4 regions of the Phytopseudomonas argentinensis genome follow, and region 2 is predicted to be linked to each of the others. Evidence: predicted binding sites of a transcription regulator. Region 2 holds the regulator's gene; each other region holds the start of a gene.
The links. Region 2 encodes FliA, which starts transcription of late flagellar genes. Its sites were predicted from a motif close to CTAAAGTTTNNNNNNNNNNNGCCGNTAA; they were not measured.
Positions count from the first base shown of each region.

Region 1 (4,156 bases), 1.8 Mb from region 2:
CACGTAGGCGGTCGGCGCGGTAGGCAGGGCGAAGAACAGCACCAGCACGGTGCTTTCCATGGTCGGCAGTTGCAGGCCGTAGGCCACCGCCAGGGCCAGCAGCGGCATCAGCAGCAGGCGCAGCAGGCTGTTCCAGGCCAGGGCCGGCACCTCGCCGCCCAGCTGTTCGGGCTTCAGCGCGGCGCCCACGCACAGCAGGCCCAGCGGCAGGCTGGCGGCGGCGAGCAGGCTGAGCAGCCGGCCGCTGCCGCCGGGCAAGCCCAGGCCGCTCAGGTTGACCAGCGCACCGGCCAGGCAGGCCAGGATCAGCGGGTTGCGGAGGATCGGCAGCAGCAGGCCGCGTGCGCTGACCCCGCGCTCGGCGGTCAGCGACCAGACCGACAGCACGTTGACGGCCGGCACCATCAGCGCCAGCATCAAGGCGGCCAGGGTCAGGCCCGGCTGGCCGAACAGGCTGCCCACGGCGGCCAGGCCCAGGTAGGTGTTGAAGCGCAGGATGCCCTGGCTGAAGGCGCCGAAGCGTGCCGCCGGCCAGCCGCGCAGGCGGCGTACGATCAGCAGGGCCAGCCAGGCGATGCCCAGGCCGAGCAGCACGGCCAGGGCCATGCGCGGCAGCTGCGGGTTGTCCAGCGGCGCGGTGGCCAGGCTGTTGAACAGCAGCGCGGGGAACAGGATGAAGTAGTTGAGGCGTTCGGCGCCCGGCCAGAAGGCTTCGTTGGGGAAGCCGCGACGGCTGAGCACGTAGCCGCCGACGATCAGCGCGAAGAGTGGCCAGAGGGCCAAGAGCAGGTCGGTCACGGGAGCCCCCGGTGGTGGTGAGGGTGCATCTTCGCCAGTACCGATCGATCAGGCAAGCCGGGACATCACGGCGTTTCAAGGAGAGTGAAAATGAGCGATCTGCATCAGGGCGGCTGCCAGTGCGGGGCCTTGCGTTACCAGTTCCGGGCACCGTTGCGCGATATCGCCCACTGTCACTGTTCGATCTGCCGGCGCAGCACCGGCGGCATCCTGGTGACCTGGATCACCGTGCCGCTGGCCGCCTTTACCTGGCTGCATGGCGAGCCGGCGCGCTTCGCCTCCTCGCCGAGCTGCGAGCGCTATTTCTGCCCGACCTGCGGCGCTCACCTGGCGCTGTTCACCAGCTTGAGCCCGCACAGCCTGGACGTGACCGTCGCCACCCTGGATCACCCCGAACACGCCGCCGCCGACCGGCATATCTGGACCCAGAGCCGCCTGCCCTGGCTGGCGGTCGACCCCCGGCTGCCGCAGGAACAGCAGGAGCACATCGACTAGCGCGGCAGGTCAAGTAAGCCGCGACGGTAAGCGGTCGGCCGGCATTAGCTGGCGCGCCGGCCCTGATTAAAGAATGAATGTCGCGCGCCGATTACCCCTTTGTACTCGTCTATTGCCTACCGTGCCGCATGCCACATGCGTCCCCCTGTTCAACGTGCCGCGCAGACGGCGTGACAACAGGCAACTCTTTCGCTTCGCTATCGAACTGCCGAAGTATCTTGAATAGGTGACACACCGTGCTCAGAAACATCCCGTTGAGCCTCAAGCTCCTGCTGATCCTCGCCTGCCCGCTGCTGGGCTTTCTCTGGCTCGCCGCCCTGGAGGTCAACGACAGCTACCAGACGCTTCAGGAGATGGACCACACCCAGGAGGCCAGCGTCGTCGCGCAGAAGGTCAGCCAGCTGATTACCGTGTTGCAGCGCGAGCGTGGCGCCAGTGGCGTGTTCCTGGGCAGCCAGGGCAAGACCATGCAGGACGTGCTGCTGCACATGCGCGGCCAGACCGACACCGCCCTGGCCGATGCGCGCACCCTGGCCGGCAGCGCCGATGCCGGGCTGGATGAAGCGCTGGCCACCCTGGGCGGGCTGGATGCCATGCGTGGGCAGATCGACAAGCTGGCGATCAACAACCGCGAATCCGGTGCCCGCTTCACCGATATCATCCGCAAGCTGATCGGCTATACCCATGCCGTCGAGCGTTCGGTCACCGACCCGACGTTGTCGCGCGCCCTGTCGTCGCTCAACCAGTTCATCGAAATGAAGGAGCGTGCCGGCCGCGAGCGCGCCATGCTCGGCGTGGTATTCAACCAGGATCGTTTCGACGCCGAGCTGCTCTCCACCTTCAGCCGCAACCTGGGCGAGTTCACCGCCTATTCGGAGGGCTTTCGCCGCAATGCCTCGGCCGAATTCGTGGGCAAGCTCGATGAGAAAATGCAGCAGCCCAGTGGCCTCGAAGTGGCACGCCTGCAGAAACTGGCCTTCGAAACCCCGCTCGGCCAGCCGCTGGGCGTCAAGGCCACCGACTGGTTCCAGACTTCCACCAACCGCATCGACCTGATGGGCGAAGTGGAAAGCGAGCTGGGGCAGAGCGTCGGCGACCTGGCCGCCCAGGCGCGGGCCAAGGCCTCGACCATGCTGTGGATGACGGCCATCGGCGTGCTGGTCGCCATGGTCGTGGTGGCCGTGCTGTCCTACCTGATCATCCACAACATCAAGCTGGCCGTGGGCGAGGCCAACCGTGCCCTGCTGTCGCTGTCCCAGCGCGACCTGACCGCCCGTTCGGCCTACGTCGGCAAGGACGAGTTCGGCGAGATCACCCGCAACCTCAACATCATGGCCGAGGAACTGACGCAGATCGTCCAGCAAATCGGCTCGGCCACCGCCCAGGTCGCTACCGCCGCCGAGGAGTGCTCGGCCGTGACCCTGCAGACCAGCAACAGCCTGGAGCGCCAGCGCCAGGGCACCGAGCTGGTGGTCACCGCCATCAACGAGATGAGCGCCACGGTGCGCGAGGTGGCGCAGAGCACCAACGATGCCGCGGAAATGTCGCGCCAGGTCAACGTCAACACCACCCAGGGCCGCCAGGAAATCGAGCGCACCGTCGAGGTGATCCGTGAACTGTCGACCCAGGCCGACGATACCGCGCGCATCATCGGCGACCTCAAGCAGGAGAGCGACTCGATCTCCTCGGTGCTCGACGTGATTCGCGGCATCGCCGACCAGACCAACCTGCTGGCCCTCAACGCGGCCATCGAAGCGGCGCGCGCCGGTGATCACGGCCGCGGCTTCGCGGTGGTGGCCTCCGAGGTGCGTACCCTGGCGCAGAAGACCCAGGAGTCCACCGGCAACATCCAGGAGATGATCGCCAACCTGCAGCGCGGCTCCGACCTGGCCACCCAGTCCATGCAGGAAACCCTCGGCAAGGCCCGTGCCGGCGCCAGCAACATCGAGCGCGCCGGCGACCTGCTGGCCGAGATCGCCTCGGGGGTGTCCAGCATCAGCGACCGCAACATGCAGATCGCCGCCGCCGCCGAAGAGCAGAGCGCGGTGGCCGAGGACATCAACCGCAACGTGGTGGAGATCAACGACGTGGCCATCCAGGTCAGCTCCGGTGCCGAGCAGACCGCCGTGACCAGCCAGGAGCTGGCGCGCCTGGCCGATCACCAGCAGAAACTGGTGAGCCGCTTCCGCCTGGCCTGATCGGGCCCTGGCGACCCGTTGCCCGCCGATCTGGCGGGCCACGACCCAGCCTGGCGAATGCCGCCAGTCGACGCCATGAAAAATTAATGAAATCTTGCCCGGCGGCGCCGGTCAGAGCCTGACCCTTACTGCTGGATCCCTGCAATGCCATTGATAGTCATAGCCGAAGACGAACGCTCGATCAGAGAGCTGCTTGTGGAAATCTTCGAAGATGAAGGCCATGAGGTCAAAGCCTTCCCCTGTGCTGACGACGCCTGGGATTACCTCTCCAGCAGCGACGGCCAGGTGGACATGGTGCTCACCGATTTCAGCATGCCCGGCGACATCGACGGGATCTTTCTCGCCCACCTGATACGTGACCGTTTCCCGGACCTGCCGATCATCATCTCCTCGGGCTTCCTGGAAGGCACCAGCGATTTCGACGGCCTCAACGTGGCCGTGATCCCCAAGCCCTGGAGCGTCAGCCAGTTGCTCGCCATGTGCGCGACGATGACCCCAGGCAAGGCGCAACGGCCCGGTATCCCCCGCAGCTGACCCAGTCGTCGCACCCCTGGCGTGCAGCACGACAGCCGAGGGCGCAGAAAACGCAGCGGATATGTAAAATCGCCGCCCCGTTTGACTGCTGGAGATGTCACCTTGGCCATTCACTTCTCGCCCTCCTCGAA
Region 1 covers NZ_CP056087.1:1,722,948-1,727,103, forward strand. Annotated here, with positions in the region: gene SA190iCDA_RS07530 (AEC family transporter) at 1-843, opposite strand, end outside; gene SA190iCDA_RS07535 (GFA family protein) at 889-1,293, shown strand; gene SA190iCDA_RS07540 (methyl-accepting chemotaxis protein) at 1,584-3,491, shown strand; gene SA190iCDA_RS07545 (response regulator) at 3,636-4,025, shown strand; gene SA190iCDA_RS07550 (hypothetical protein) at 4,128-4,156, shown strand, end outside.
Region 1: the regulator FliA is predicted to act here: its motif matches at 1,360-1,387, upstream of SA190iCDA_RS07540 (methyl-accepting chemotaxis protein).

Region 2 (4,156 bases):
AAGCCGAGCTGCGCAAGACCCAGTCGCGCATCGCTTCGGCCCATGCCGAACTGACCACGCGCAGTCAGCTCGATGCCGGCAAGGACCGTCAGCTGTTTGGCGCGGCGCCTGCCACACCGTCCGCCGACAGCCTGGATGCCGTGTTGCAGCGCCAGCAGCAGAAGCCGGCTGCGGCCTCGGTTGATCAGTCGGCGCTGGATTCCATGCGCTCCGAACTGCATGGCCTGCGTGAGTTGATCGAAATGCAGATGGGTTCGATGGCCTGGGGGCAGATGCAGGCCCGGCGTCCACAGCAGGCCACCTTGTGGCGTCGCCTGCAGCGTATGGGGCTGCCCGCCGAACTGGCGCGCACGCTGCTCGAGCGCGTGGCGTCGATCGCCGATCAGCGCCAGGCCTGGCGCATGGTGCTGGCGCACCTCGCCCATTCGATTCAGACGCCCAAGCAGGAACCGATGGAAGAGGGCGGCGTGATCGCCCTGGTCGGCCCGGCCGGCATGGGCAAGACCACCACCCTGGCCAAGCTGGCCGCTCGCTACGTACTCAAGTACGGCGCCGCCAGCATCGCCCTGGTGAGCATGGACAGCTACCGCATCGGTGCCCAGGAGCAGCTCAAGACCCTGGGACGGATTCTTGGCGTCTCGGTGACCCAGGTCGACCCCGGGCAGTCGCTGACCCAGGCCCTGGCGCCACTGGCTCGCAAGCGCGTGGTGCTGATCGACACCGCCGGCCTGCCCGCCAACGATCCGGCGCTGCGCATGCAACTCGAGGCGCTGGCCAGTCGCGGCATCAATGCCCGCAATTACCTGGTGCTGGCCGCTACCAGCCAGGCCCAGGTGCTCAAGGCGGCCTATCACAGCTACAAGCGCTGTGGGCTGGCCGGCTGCATTCTGAGTAAACTGGACGAAGCTGCCAGCATGGGCGAGGTCTTGGGCCTGGCTATTGGCCACCGCCTGCCGGTAGCCTACCTGGCAGATGGTCCGCGCATTCCGGATGACGTGCACGTGCCGCGCAGCCACCAGCTGGTCAGTCGCGCCGTTGGCCTGCAGGCACCCGATGAGCCGAGCGAGGATACGATGGCCGACATGTTCGCCGGGCTCTATCAGAACCCGGCCAGGCAGGCCGGTTGAACGGGTTGAGTGTGGCGAAGCGCTGGTCGTGCTCGCCGCTACAGCGCACAATGGCCCCAGGGCCCACAGTGAAGTTAGATAAGGTGTATAGATAACATGGGTATGCATCCCGTACAGGTGATCGCGGTGACCGGCGGCAAAGGCGGCGTTGGCAAGACCAATGTGTCGGTGAATTTGTCACTGGCGCTCGCCGATCTCGGTCGGCGCGTCATGCTCATGGATGCCGACCTTGGCCTGGCCAACGTCGACGTGTTGCTCGGCCTGACCGCCAAACGCACCCTGGCCGACGTCATCGACGGCCAATGTGATCTGCGCGACGTGGTATTGCAGGGCCCTGGTGGCATTCGTATCGTGCCCGCGGCCTCCGGCACCCAGGCCATGGTGCAGCTCACGCCCATGCAGCATGCCGGCCTGATCCAGGCCTTCAGCGACATCAGCGACAACCTCGACGTGCTGATCGTCGACACCGCTGCCGGCATCGGCGATTCGGTGGTCAGCTTCGTGCGCGCCGCCCAGGAAGTGCTGGTAGTGGTGTGCGATGAACCGACCTCCATCACCGATGCCTACGCGCTGATCAAGCTGCTCAATCGCGACCACGGCATGAGCCGTTTCCGGGTGCTCGCCAACATGGCGCACAGCCCCCAGGAAGGTCGCAATCTGTTTGCTAAGCTGACCAAGGTGACCGACCGTTTTCTGGATGTCGCGCTGCAGTATGTCGGCGCGGTTCCCTACGACGAATCGGTTCGCAAGGCCGTACAGAAACAACGTGCGGTGTATGAGGCGTTCCCTCGTTCGAAGTGCGCGCTGGCGTTCAAGGCGATTGCCCAGAAGGTCGATGCATGGCCCTTACCGGCCAACCCGCGTGGTCATCTGGAGTTTTTCGTGGAGCGCCTGGTGCAACAACCGACTGCAGACACGGCTGTATGACGACAGCCTCTGGACTCCGAATGTACAGCAAGGCAACAGCACGAGATTCACAGCATCAGTTGATCGAGCGCCACGCGCCGCTGGTAAAACGTATCGCCTACCACCTGTTGGCCCGCCTGCCGGCCAACGTGCAGGTCGACGATCTGATCCAGGCCGGCATGATCGGTTTGCTCGAGGCATCGCGTAAGTACGACGCCGGCAAGGGTGCCAGTTTCGAGACCTTTGCCGGCATCCGCATTCGCGGCGCCATGCTCGACGAAGTGCGCAAGGGCGACTGGGCACCGCGCTCGGTGCACCGCAACAGCCGCATGGTCAGTGATGCGATACGAAAAATTGAGGCCAGAACCGGTCGCGACGCTAAAGATCACGAGGTTGCTGCCGAACTCCAATTGAGTCTCGAAGATTACTACGGCATTCTTGGCGACACTTTGGGCAGCCGTCTGTTCAGTTTCGACGACCTCTTGCAGGAAGGCGAGAACGGCGGGCTGCAGGAAGACACGAGTTCCCTGCATCACGGACCATCGCATGAGCTGGAGGACAATCGTTTCCAGGCCGCGTTGGCCGATGCCATCAGTAATCTGCCGGAGCGTGAGCGGCTGGTGTTGTCGCTGTATTACGACGAGGAGCTGAACCTCAAGGAAATCGGCGAGGTACTGGGGGTGAGTGAGTCGCGGGTCAGCCAGCTGCATAGCCAGTGTGCCGCTCGTTTGCGAGCGCGGCTAGGGGAGTGGCGCGCATAGGAATTTGTTCAGGGGCTGGAGTTGGTCGAGCCAGTCCTTGTGGTAAATGCAGGACAGCAGGGCGGGGCACACAGTGAACGCAGCAAAGCCGAGCGCAATCGATTGCGGCGTTCAGCCAGGCCGGTTTCACGATTAATAAGCGCTGCACAAGGTTGCAGGCGTTTTAGGACTGTACGGAGGTCGACTTGGACAAGAACATGAAAATCCTCATCGTCGATGATTTCTCGACGATGCGACGGATCATCAAGAACCTCTTGCGTGATCTGGGGTTCACCAACACGGCAGAGGCTGACGACGGCACGACCGCGTTGCCGATGCTGCAGAGCGGCAGCTTCGATTTTCTAGTAACCGACTGGAACATGCCGGGCATGACGGGCATCGACCTGTTGCGCGCCGTGCGTGCCGACGAGCGACTCAAGCACCTGCCTGTGCTGATGGTCACGGCGGAAGCCAAACGCGATCAGATCATCGAGGCCGCGCAAGCCGGTGTGAATGGCTATGTAGTCAAGCCGTTCACCGCTCAGGTGCTCAAGGAAAAGATCGAGAAAATCTTCGAGCGGGTTAACGGCTGATGTCTGCCGCGAGGTTGTTATGGAACACCATGAATCTAACGATGTTGACCTCGAGTCGACCCTGAAAAGCAATGCCCGCCAACTGGTCGACAGCCTCGAGCAAGGCAACTTTGGCGAAGCCGTACAGCTGATCAACGAACTGAACAAGGCGCGCGACCGGGGTCTTTATCTCGAAGTCGGCAAGCTCACTCGTGAGCTGCATAACGCGATCGTCAACTTTCAGCTCGATCCCCGCGTACCGCACGCCAGTGAAATCTCGCAGATCGCCGATGCGACCGAGCGCCTGAACTATGTGGTCACCATGACCGAGCGTGCGGCCAACCGCACCATGGATCTGGTCGAGCAGAGTGCGCCGCTGGTCAACGACCTGAGCAGCGAGGCCGATTCGCTCGCCGAGGATTGGGGGCGCTTCATGCGCCGCGAAATGAGTGCCGAGGCGTTCCGTGAACTGGCCAAGCGTATCGAGCTGTTCCTGGCGCGCAGCCAGCGCGACACCAGCAAGTTGTCGGGGCATCTCAACGACATTCTGCTGGCGCAGGATTACCAGGACCTGACCGGTCAGGTGATCAAGCGCGTCACCCAGTTGGTGACCGAGGTCGAGAGCAATCTGCTGAAGCTGGTGCTGATGGCCAGCCAGGTCGATCGCTTCGCCGGTATCGATCACAACCACGAAGAGCTGCGTGCCGAGCAGAACAAAGAAAAAAATCCGTCCCGCGGTGAAGGTCCGCAGATTCATGCCGATAAGCGTGATGACGTCGCCTCGAACCAAGACGACGTCGACGATTTGCTG
Region 2 covers NZ_CP056087.1:3,557,116-3,561,271, reverse strand. Annotated here, with positions in the region: gene flhF (flagellar biosynthesis protein FlhF) at 1-1,127, shown strand, start outside; gene fleN (flagellar synthesis regulator FleN) at 1,215-2,054, shown strand; gene fliA (RNA polymerase sigma factor FliA) at 2,051-2,794, shown strand; gene SA190iCDA_RS15890 (chemotaxis response regulator CheY) at 2,992-3,366, shown strand; gene SA190iCDA_RS15885 (protein phosphatase CheZ) at 3,386-4,156, shown strand, end outside.

Region 3 (4,156 bases), 350 kb from region 2:
CCGTGGCCAACTCGATCTTCGCCGACACCGTGCAGGCGCTGATCGGCACCCTCACCGAAGCCGGCCACGAAACCCTGATCGGGCTGACCAACTACAGCGCCGAGCGCGAGGAACAGCTGCTCGACACCATCCTGCGCCGCCGTCCCGACGGCATCGTGCTTACCGGCACGTTGCACACCAAGGCCAGCCGCACGCGCCTGTCGCGCTCGGGCATCGCCATCGTCGAATCCTGGGACCTGGCGCCACGCCCGCTGGACATGCTGGTGGGCTTTTCCCACGAAGCGGTCGGCGCCGCCATCGCCCGCTACCTGACGGCCAAGGGCTACCGGCGTTTCGCCGTGTTGACCCTGGACGACCCCCGTGGCCAGCGGCGCTGCGACAGCCTGGTCGAGGAACTGGCCCGCCAGGGCGTCGCCGATGGGCCCCGGGTGGTGCTGCCACCACCGGCGACGGTCGATCTGGGCCGCGAGGGGCTACGGCGCCTGCTGACCGCCGGCGAGCGCCCCGAGGTGCTGGTGTGCAGCTCCGACACCCTCGCCCATGGCGTGCTGGTGGAAGCCGCCGAGCACGGCATCCGGGTGCCCGACGACCTGGCGGTGATGGGTTTTGGCGACCTGAACATCGCGGCGCACCTGCAGCCGTCGCTTTCCACGGTGCGCGTCAACGGCGCCGAGATCGGCCTGCAGGCGGCGCACGCCCTGCTGCAGCGCCTCGACCATCCCCACGAAGAGCCGGTGAAGGTGCGCATCGATACGGGCTTCAGCATCGTCGAGCGACAGAGCGCTTGAGAGCCGACTCATATTTCCAGCCCGACTTCAGTGCTTGGCTGATTGCGGGCGGGAGCAGCCGCAAGCTGCAAGCTCCATGCTACAAGCAGTCCGCAGTGCTCTAGCTTCTTCTTGCAGCTTGAGGCTTGCGGGTTGAAGCTCAATGCCCGCTCCTGCCTTATTGCAGTCCTGAAGCCCCGCCCAATCGCTTGAATGATTAGCTAATCAGCCTAACGTCCGCCTTCACGCCAGCGCTTGCATCACCTGGCGGCCCCAACAAGAACGTCAAGCGAGGTAATCCACATGAGTGAACACACCCTCCCCCAAGGCAGCGCCGACCAGGATCAGATCGCCTTGGTGCGCATCGCCTCGGTGTTTCTGCCCCTGGCCAACCCGATCAGCGATGCCAAGGTGCTGACCGGCCGGCAGAAGCCGATGACCGAGATCGCCATGCTGTTCGTGGAGATCGAGAGCAAGGACGGCCATCGCGGCCTGGGCTTCAGCTACTCGAAACGCGCCGGCGGGCCCGGCCAGTTCGCCCATGCCCGGGAGATCGCCCCGGCGCTGCTCGGCGAGAACCCCAGCGACATCCAGAAACTCTGGACCAAACTGTGCTGGGCCGGCGCCTCGGTGGGCCGCAGCGGCCTGTCGACCCAGGCCATCGGCGCCTTCGACGTGGCCCTGTGGGACCTGAAAGCCAGGCGCGCCAACCTGTCCCTGGCCCGCCTGCTCGGCGCCCAGCGCGACTCGGTGCGCTGCTACAACACCTCCGGGGGCTTCCTGCACACGCCACTGGATCAGCTGAAGGTCAACACCGACCTGTCTCGGGAGAAAGGCATCGGCGGCATCAAGCTGAAAGTCGGCCAGCCCGACGCGGCTCTCGACCTGCACCGTGTCGCCACCATCCGTCAGCACCTGGGTGACGATTTCCCGCTGATGGTCGACGCCAACCAGCAATGGGATCGCCCCACTGCCCAGCGCATGTGCCGGCGCTTCGAAGAGTTTAACCTGGTATGGATCGAGGAGCCGCTGGACTGCTACGACGCCGAGGGCCACGCCGCCCTGGCCGGCGCATTCGACACCCCGATCGCCACCGGCGAGATGCTCACCAGCGTCGCCGAGCACGCCGAGTTCATCAAAATCCGTGGCGCCGACTACCTGATGCCCGATGCGCCGCGGGTGGGCGGCATCACCCCGTTCCTGAAGATCGCCGCCATGGCCGAACAGGCCGGGCTGATGCTCGCCCCCCACTTCGCCATGGAATTGCACGTGCACCTGGCCGCCACCTACCCCTCCGAGCCTTGGGTGGAGCATTTCGAATGGCTCGAGCCGCTGTTCAATGAGCGCCTGGAAACCCGCGACGGCCGCATGCGGGTGCCGAACCGCCCTGGCCTGGGCCTCTCGCTCAGCGAGCGGGTGGCCGGCTGGACCGCCCAGCAGGCAGAGTTCGGCAGGCGCGCCTGACGCCTTGCCCTTAGGGAAAGCCGCTATCGGCACGGCGTCGGCAGCGGTATTTTAGCAAAGGTGGATTGACGTCATTTTTTTGTATGCTGAGCTCTTTATCCGCAACATGGGAGGCACTACACTGCGCGCCCTCGCGGGGTCTTGTGCGAATCTCGCGCGTAACGTCGGCGAACCAGGCGCTTTTTTAGTTAAAGGTTCCGCCCGGCCGGTCGAAGTAATAAAAATTCCAAGGATTTTTCTCTGCCAGGAGCTGCAGCATGCAGTCGTTGAAGTCGCTGTACGATTCGATCGAGATGCACTTTTTCGATACCCTGACCAAGAAATTATCCAGCCTGTTCCTGCTGGTGCTGGTCAGCGGCCTGCTGGTCTGGGTGGCCCTCAGCCTGCGGGCCGACATCGTGCAACTGCTGCACGGTGCGCAACTCGACCCGGTGCTGCTCAAGCAGGTCGAAGGCAAGCTCGACACCCTCGGCACCGCCCTGGCGCTCAGCGCGATCTTCACCCTGGGCATGGTCAGCTTCATGGTCTGGTATTTCCGCCACCTGATCGTGCGCCCGGTCGACAACATGACCCGCGCCCTGGAAGAAATCGCCAGCGGTGAAGGCGACCTGTCCCGCGACCTGCCCCTGCTCACCCACGATGAAATCCGCACCCTGGCAAGCACCTGCAACCGCTTCCTGGCCAAGCAGCGCGAGATCATCAGCAACGTGCAGGCGCTGACCGTACAAATCGCCGTCGAGTCCGCCCGTTCGCTGAAGAACATCAGCGACTCCAGCGACAGCGCCACCCACCAGGCACGCTTCGCCAACGAAGTGATGAGCGAGAGCAACAGTGCGGTGGGCCGCATCGAAGAGGTGTCGCAGCAGACCCAGGCGATCTCCGGCACCACCGCCCACAACCTGAGCATGGCCCAGGACTCCTACGCCGAACTGCTGGAAGTCACCGGCAACATCAGCGCCATTTCCACCAGCCTCAACGAATTCAGCACCCTGGTCTCGGCGCTCAACGAGCGTTCCTCGAATATCAAGTCGGTGGTCGGCCTGATCCAGCAGATTTCCTCGCAGACCAACCTGCTGGCCCTCAACGCGGCCATCGAAGCGGCCCGTGCCGGGGAAAGCGGCCGCGGCTTCGCGGTTGTCGCCGACGAGGTTCGCACCCTGGCGCAGAACGTCAGCCGCGCCACGGGCGACATCTCGCAGAACATCGACGCCATGCTCAAGGAAGTCAGCACCACCCACGAGCAGACCGCGCGCATCAGCCAGAGCGCCCGGGAAACCCAGGTGGTGGTGGAAAGGGCCACCGGTCACTTCGAGACCATGATCAGCGATTTCGAATCCACCAACGGCAAGCTGGCGGAGATCGCCGAGCACATCCAGCAGGTGGCCGACGCCAATACCGGTATCAATGACCGCGTCACCCAGATCCATGCCGACAGCCAGGCCATCGACCAGCGCATGCAGCGGTCAGCCACGGCCACCCGCGACCTGTCCGCCGTTGCCGAGCGGGTGCAAACGCTGCTGGGCCGCTTCGTGCTCGGCGAGGGCGAACTCGATGCCGCCATCACCCGCGCCACACAGTGCCGCGACGCCCTGCAGGCGCGCCTGGCGACACTGCAGCGCGAAGGCGTCAACCTGTTCGACCAGAACTACAAGCTGATTCCCAATACCGACCCGAAGCAGTACATGACGGGCTACACCGAGCGCTTCGCGCAAATCTGCCAGGAAGAGATCGACCGGCTGACCAAGGGTACCCACGGCGGCATCGTGACCTTTATCGTCGACACCAGGGGCTATTGCCCGGTGAACAACAGCTGGGTGTCGAAAGCGCCGACGGGTGATCGCGCCGTCGACCTGCCGGTGTGCCGCAACAAGCGCATGTTTTCCGACCCGGTGGGCCTGCGCGCGGCGAGCAACACCCAGCGCTTC
Region 3 covers NZ_CP056087.1:3,908,345-3,912,500, forward strand. Annotated here, with positions in the region: gene SA190iCDA_RS17580 (LacI family DNA-binding transcriptional regulator) at 1-788, shown strand, start outside; gene SA190iCDA_RS17585 (L-talarate/galactarate dehydratase) at 1,071-2,231, shown strand; gene SA190iCDA_RS17590 (methyl-accepting chemotaxis protein) at 2,489-4,156, shown strand, end outside.
Region 3: the regulator FliA is predicted to act here: its motif matches at 2,420-2,447, upstream of SA190iCDA_RS17590 (methyl-accepting chemotaxis protein).

Region 4 (4,156 bases), 2.5 Mb from region 2:
TGGTCAACAGCCTGCTGCCGGGGGTCGACACCCGGGTCGGCGCGTTGTCGGAACTGACCGGCAAGGGCACCCACACCACCACCACCGCGCGACTGTTCCATTTCCCCGGCGGCGGCCAGCTGATCGACTCACCGGGTATCCGCGAGTTCGGCCTCGGCCACGTCAGCCGTGACGATGTGGAGGCGGGTTTCATCGAGTTCGCCGACCTGCTCGGTCATTGCCGTTTCCGCGACTGCAAGCATGATCGGGAGCCCGGCTGCGCCTTGCTCAAGGCACTGGAAGAAGGGCGCATCCAGCCCCAGCGAATGAACAGCTACCGGCACATCCTGGCCAGCCTGCCGGAACCGGAGTACTGATCGGCCAGCACACCGGGACGCCGGTCGATCACTCGACCGGCTGATCGACCTTCAGCGCGCCATCCTCGAAGATATTCAGCCGTTCTCGCAGCTGGTCATTGGACAGCGGCTCGCCGGCTGGTGCGGCGCCGGCCGCCGGCGCGGGATCGGGCGCCAGCGCGCCACCGCTCTGCTCGCCCTCGATGTCGCGCTGCGCCTTCTTGTTCAGCACCACGATATCGATACGCCGGTTGACCGGGTTGAACGGATCGTCACGGTCGAACAGTGCCGATGAGGCATAGCCGACCACCCTCGCCACCTGCGCGTCTTCGTAGCCCGCCGCGACCAGCACGCGCCGCGCCGCGTTGGCGCGGTTGGCCGACAACTCCCAGTTGCCGAAGCCACCAGCACCGGCAAAAGGCTTGGCGTCGGTATGCCCACTGATGCTGATCTTGTTGGGTACCGCCTTGATGGTGTCGGTCAGGGCAAACAGGATGTCCTCGAAATACGGCTGCAACTGCGCGCTGCCGAGGGCGAACATGGGCCGGTTCTCGGCATCGACGATCTGGATGCGCAGGCCGTCCTGGGTGATCTCGAAGAGAATCTGATCCTTGAAGCGCTGCAACTGCGGGTCCAGTTCGACCTTGTTCTGCAACTCCTGCAACAGCAACTCCAGGCGCTCGCGCTCGACTTCCTCGGCCTTGGCCTCGGCCTGCTCGGCATCCAGCTCGGCGGGGTCCTTGGGTTCGGTATCCGCCTGGTCGCCCGGTGATTCCTGGGGCTGCTCGTTGAGGGTGCGATCCGGCGACGGCGTCGGCGAGCCACCCAGATCGATCACGTAGGGGCTGGCACTCTCGGAAAAGCCGATGGGATCCTTGAAGTAACCGGAAATCAGCTTTTTCTGCTCGGGGGTGGCCGAGGACATCAGCCACATCACCATGAAGAAGGCCATCATCGCCGTGGCGAAGTCGGCAAAGGCGATCTTCCAGGCGCCACCGTGATGGCCGCCGGCAACCTTCTTGACCCGTTTGACGATAATCGGCTGGTTGTTTTCCATGGTGCTTAGCTTCCGCGCATGGCCTGTTCAAGCTCGCTGAAGCTTGGGCGGTGCGCCGGGTACAAGGTCTTGCGCGAGAATTCCACGGCCAGCGACGGCGGCATGCCGGAGGCGGAAGCCACCAGGCCGGCCTTGATGGCCTCGTAGACGTTCAGTTCTTCCTTGGCGTCGTGTTCGAGCGCGCCGGCCAGCGGGCCGAAGAAACCGTAGGAAGCGAGAATGCCGAGGAAGGTACCGACCAGCGCGGTACCGACCTTCTCACCGATCTGGGCGTTATCCGCTTCGGCCAGGATCGACATGGTGATCACGATCCCCAGTACCGCGGCGACGATCCCCATCGCCGGCATGCCGTCGGCGACCTTCGCCACGGCGTGGGCAGGATGCTCCAGCTCCTCCTTGAGGCCCACCAGTTCCATGTCGAACAGGCCTTCGAGCTCGTGGGGCGCCATGTTGCCCGAGGACATGATGCGCAGGTAATCGCAGATGAACGCGACCATCCGCTCGTCCCCCAGCACCGCCGGGTACTTGCTGAAGATCGGGCTCGCCGCCGGGTCTTCGAGGTCGGCCTCGATGGCCATCATGCCCTCGCGACGCGCCTTGTTGAGGATCTCGTAGAGCAGGCGCAGCACTTCCAGATAATAGTCGTGGGTGAAGCGCGACTTGAACATCTTCAGGGACTTCTTGAAGACGGTCATGAACATGCTGCCCGGGTTGGACTGCAGGAAGGCGCCCAGGGCAGCCCCGCCGATGATCAGCACCTCGAAGGGGTGTACCAATGCCATGATCTTGCCCCCGGACGCGACGAAACCGCCGAGTACGCAAGCGAATACAACGATGATGCCGATGATTTTGGCCATAGAAGGAAACTTGAGCAGGTGAAAAGAAAGGGCGACCGCGCGAATCCCCTTCTACTTATCGGAAGAGATACGCCAGACTATAGTCAGTTAAGTCTAAAAAAAGCCATTCTGGCACAGCCCCATGGTCGCAAGCACGCCGTTACCGCGCACCCTCGAGGCCTGGCTCAAGCAGCTGGACGGGCAGCTATTGCCCATCGCGACCGATCATCACCAGCAGGTTCGCCGCGCCCTGGGCGACAGCCGCCGCTCGCTGCGCGAAATCGCCGACCTGATGCAGGACAGCCCGGCGCTGGTGCTCAGCGTGCTGCGCGAGGCCAACGGCAAGGGCAGCGCCCTGGGGGAAGCGGCGGAAAGCCTGGAAACGGCACTGACCCGCCTGGGCCTCAAGCGCGCCGAAGAGCTGCTGGCTCGCCTACCGGCCCGGGCGCTCGCCGACATCCCCTTGCCCCTGCGGCAGATCCAGCTGATCAGCCAGCACGCCGCCTACCAGGCCAATGGCTTGTTCGCCGCACGCCTGGCGCGCCTGTGGCAGGAAATCCACTGGGGCAGCCTGCTGTTCCTGTCGCCGGTCTGGGCCCTGCTGGCCGCCCACCCCCATCTGTTCGAAGCCTGGGAACAACGGGTGCTGATAGACGGCGAGCCGCCGGTCAAGGTCGAGCGCGACATGCTCGGCGTTTCGCTGTTCGACTTGTGCCTGGCGCTGGCCGAGCGCTGGCGGCTGCCGGCCTGGATCGTTCAGGGCTATCGCCTGCTGATCGATGACCGCCGGCTGCTGGGCAAGGCGCTGTACCTGGCGCGTCGCCATGACGAGCCGTTGCGCCAGCAGCAGGAGCTGGACGCCGATCCGGCCCTGCAGCGCTGGCTCACCCAGCCCGCCAACAGCATCCTGCTGGCCAACGTGATCGCCGTATCGGCCCACAACGCCTGGAGCGGCAGCCACACCAGGCGCTGGCACGGGCTCAACAGCCTGTACCTGCAGCTGCCGCTGGCCGACCTGCAACAGCAGATCCACCAGAACGCGGCGCACAGCGCACGGCAACTGGATACCGTCGGTCTCTGGCACCCCGCCGAAGCCCTGCTGTGGCCGTGGAATGCCCGCCACGTTCAAGCGCGCAAGCCGGCACCGGCGCCGCAGGTCGCTGACTGGCGGCAGCTGTGCACCCAACTGCTCGCCCAGCCTTCGGCATTCAACAATGTGCAGCAACTCACCACCTGCGCCCGCCAGGCGCTGCAGGCCGCCGGCTTGTCACGGGTAATGATGCTGCTCGCCGACCGCACCCACACGCGCCTGCAGCTGCAGCAGCATGCCGGCGTGGCCGCCAGCGCCAGCGGCCTGACCCTCGACCCGGCGCAAAGCCAGGTGCTGCGTCGCCTGCTGCAGAAGCCCGCGCAACTGCGCCTCACGCCAGCCAACATCGCGCAATTTTCCGCCCTGCTGCCCGGCGACCTGAAAGCCCTGCTGCCCAGCGAACACCTGCTGATTCGCTCCCTGGCCAGCAACGAACGGGTGGTGATGCTGCTGTTCGCCGACCAGAGTGGCCAGCCGATCGGTGACACCGTCGTGCAGGCCTTCACCAAAACCACGCAATGCATCGAGCGTGCGCTGGACACCTTCAGCAAACGTCAGCGTTGAGCTCCGCCGTTTTCCGGCATTCTTCTGCGCTACAATCGTGCTCTTAATTCCGCCAACGAGGCCTGTATGACAGCCTTCGACGAACTGCCGCTGGTCATCGAGCCGGCGGATCTCGCCCCGCGACTGCAAGCGCCCGAGCTGATCCTGGTCGACCTGAGCAGCCACCCGCGTTATCTGGACGGCCACATTCCCGGCGCCCGCTTCGTCGACGGCAAACGCACCCAGTCCGGCAAGCCGCCGGCACCCGGCCTGCTGCCCGACCAGGCGCAACTCG
Region 4 covers NZ_CP056087.1:995,158-999,313, reverse strand. Annotated here, with positions in the region: gene rsgA (small ribosomal subunit biogenesis GTPase RsgA) at 1-356, shown strand, start outside; gene motB (flagellar motor protein MotB) at 385-1,392, opposite strand; gene motA (flagellar motor stator protein MotA) at 1,398-2,249, opposite strand; gene SA190iCDA_RS04530 (HDOD domain-containing protein) at 2,371-3,882, shown strand; gene SA190iCDA_RS04525 (rhodanese-like domain-containing protein) at 3,949-4,156, shown strand, end outside.
Region 4: the regulator FliA is predicted to act here: its motif matches at 2,305-2,332, upstream of motA (flagellar motor stator protein MotA).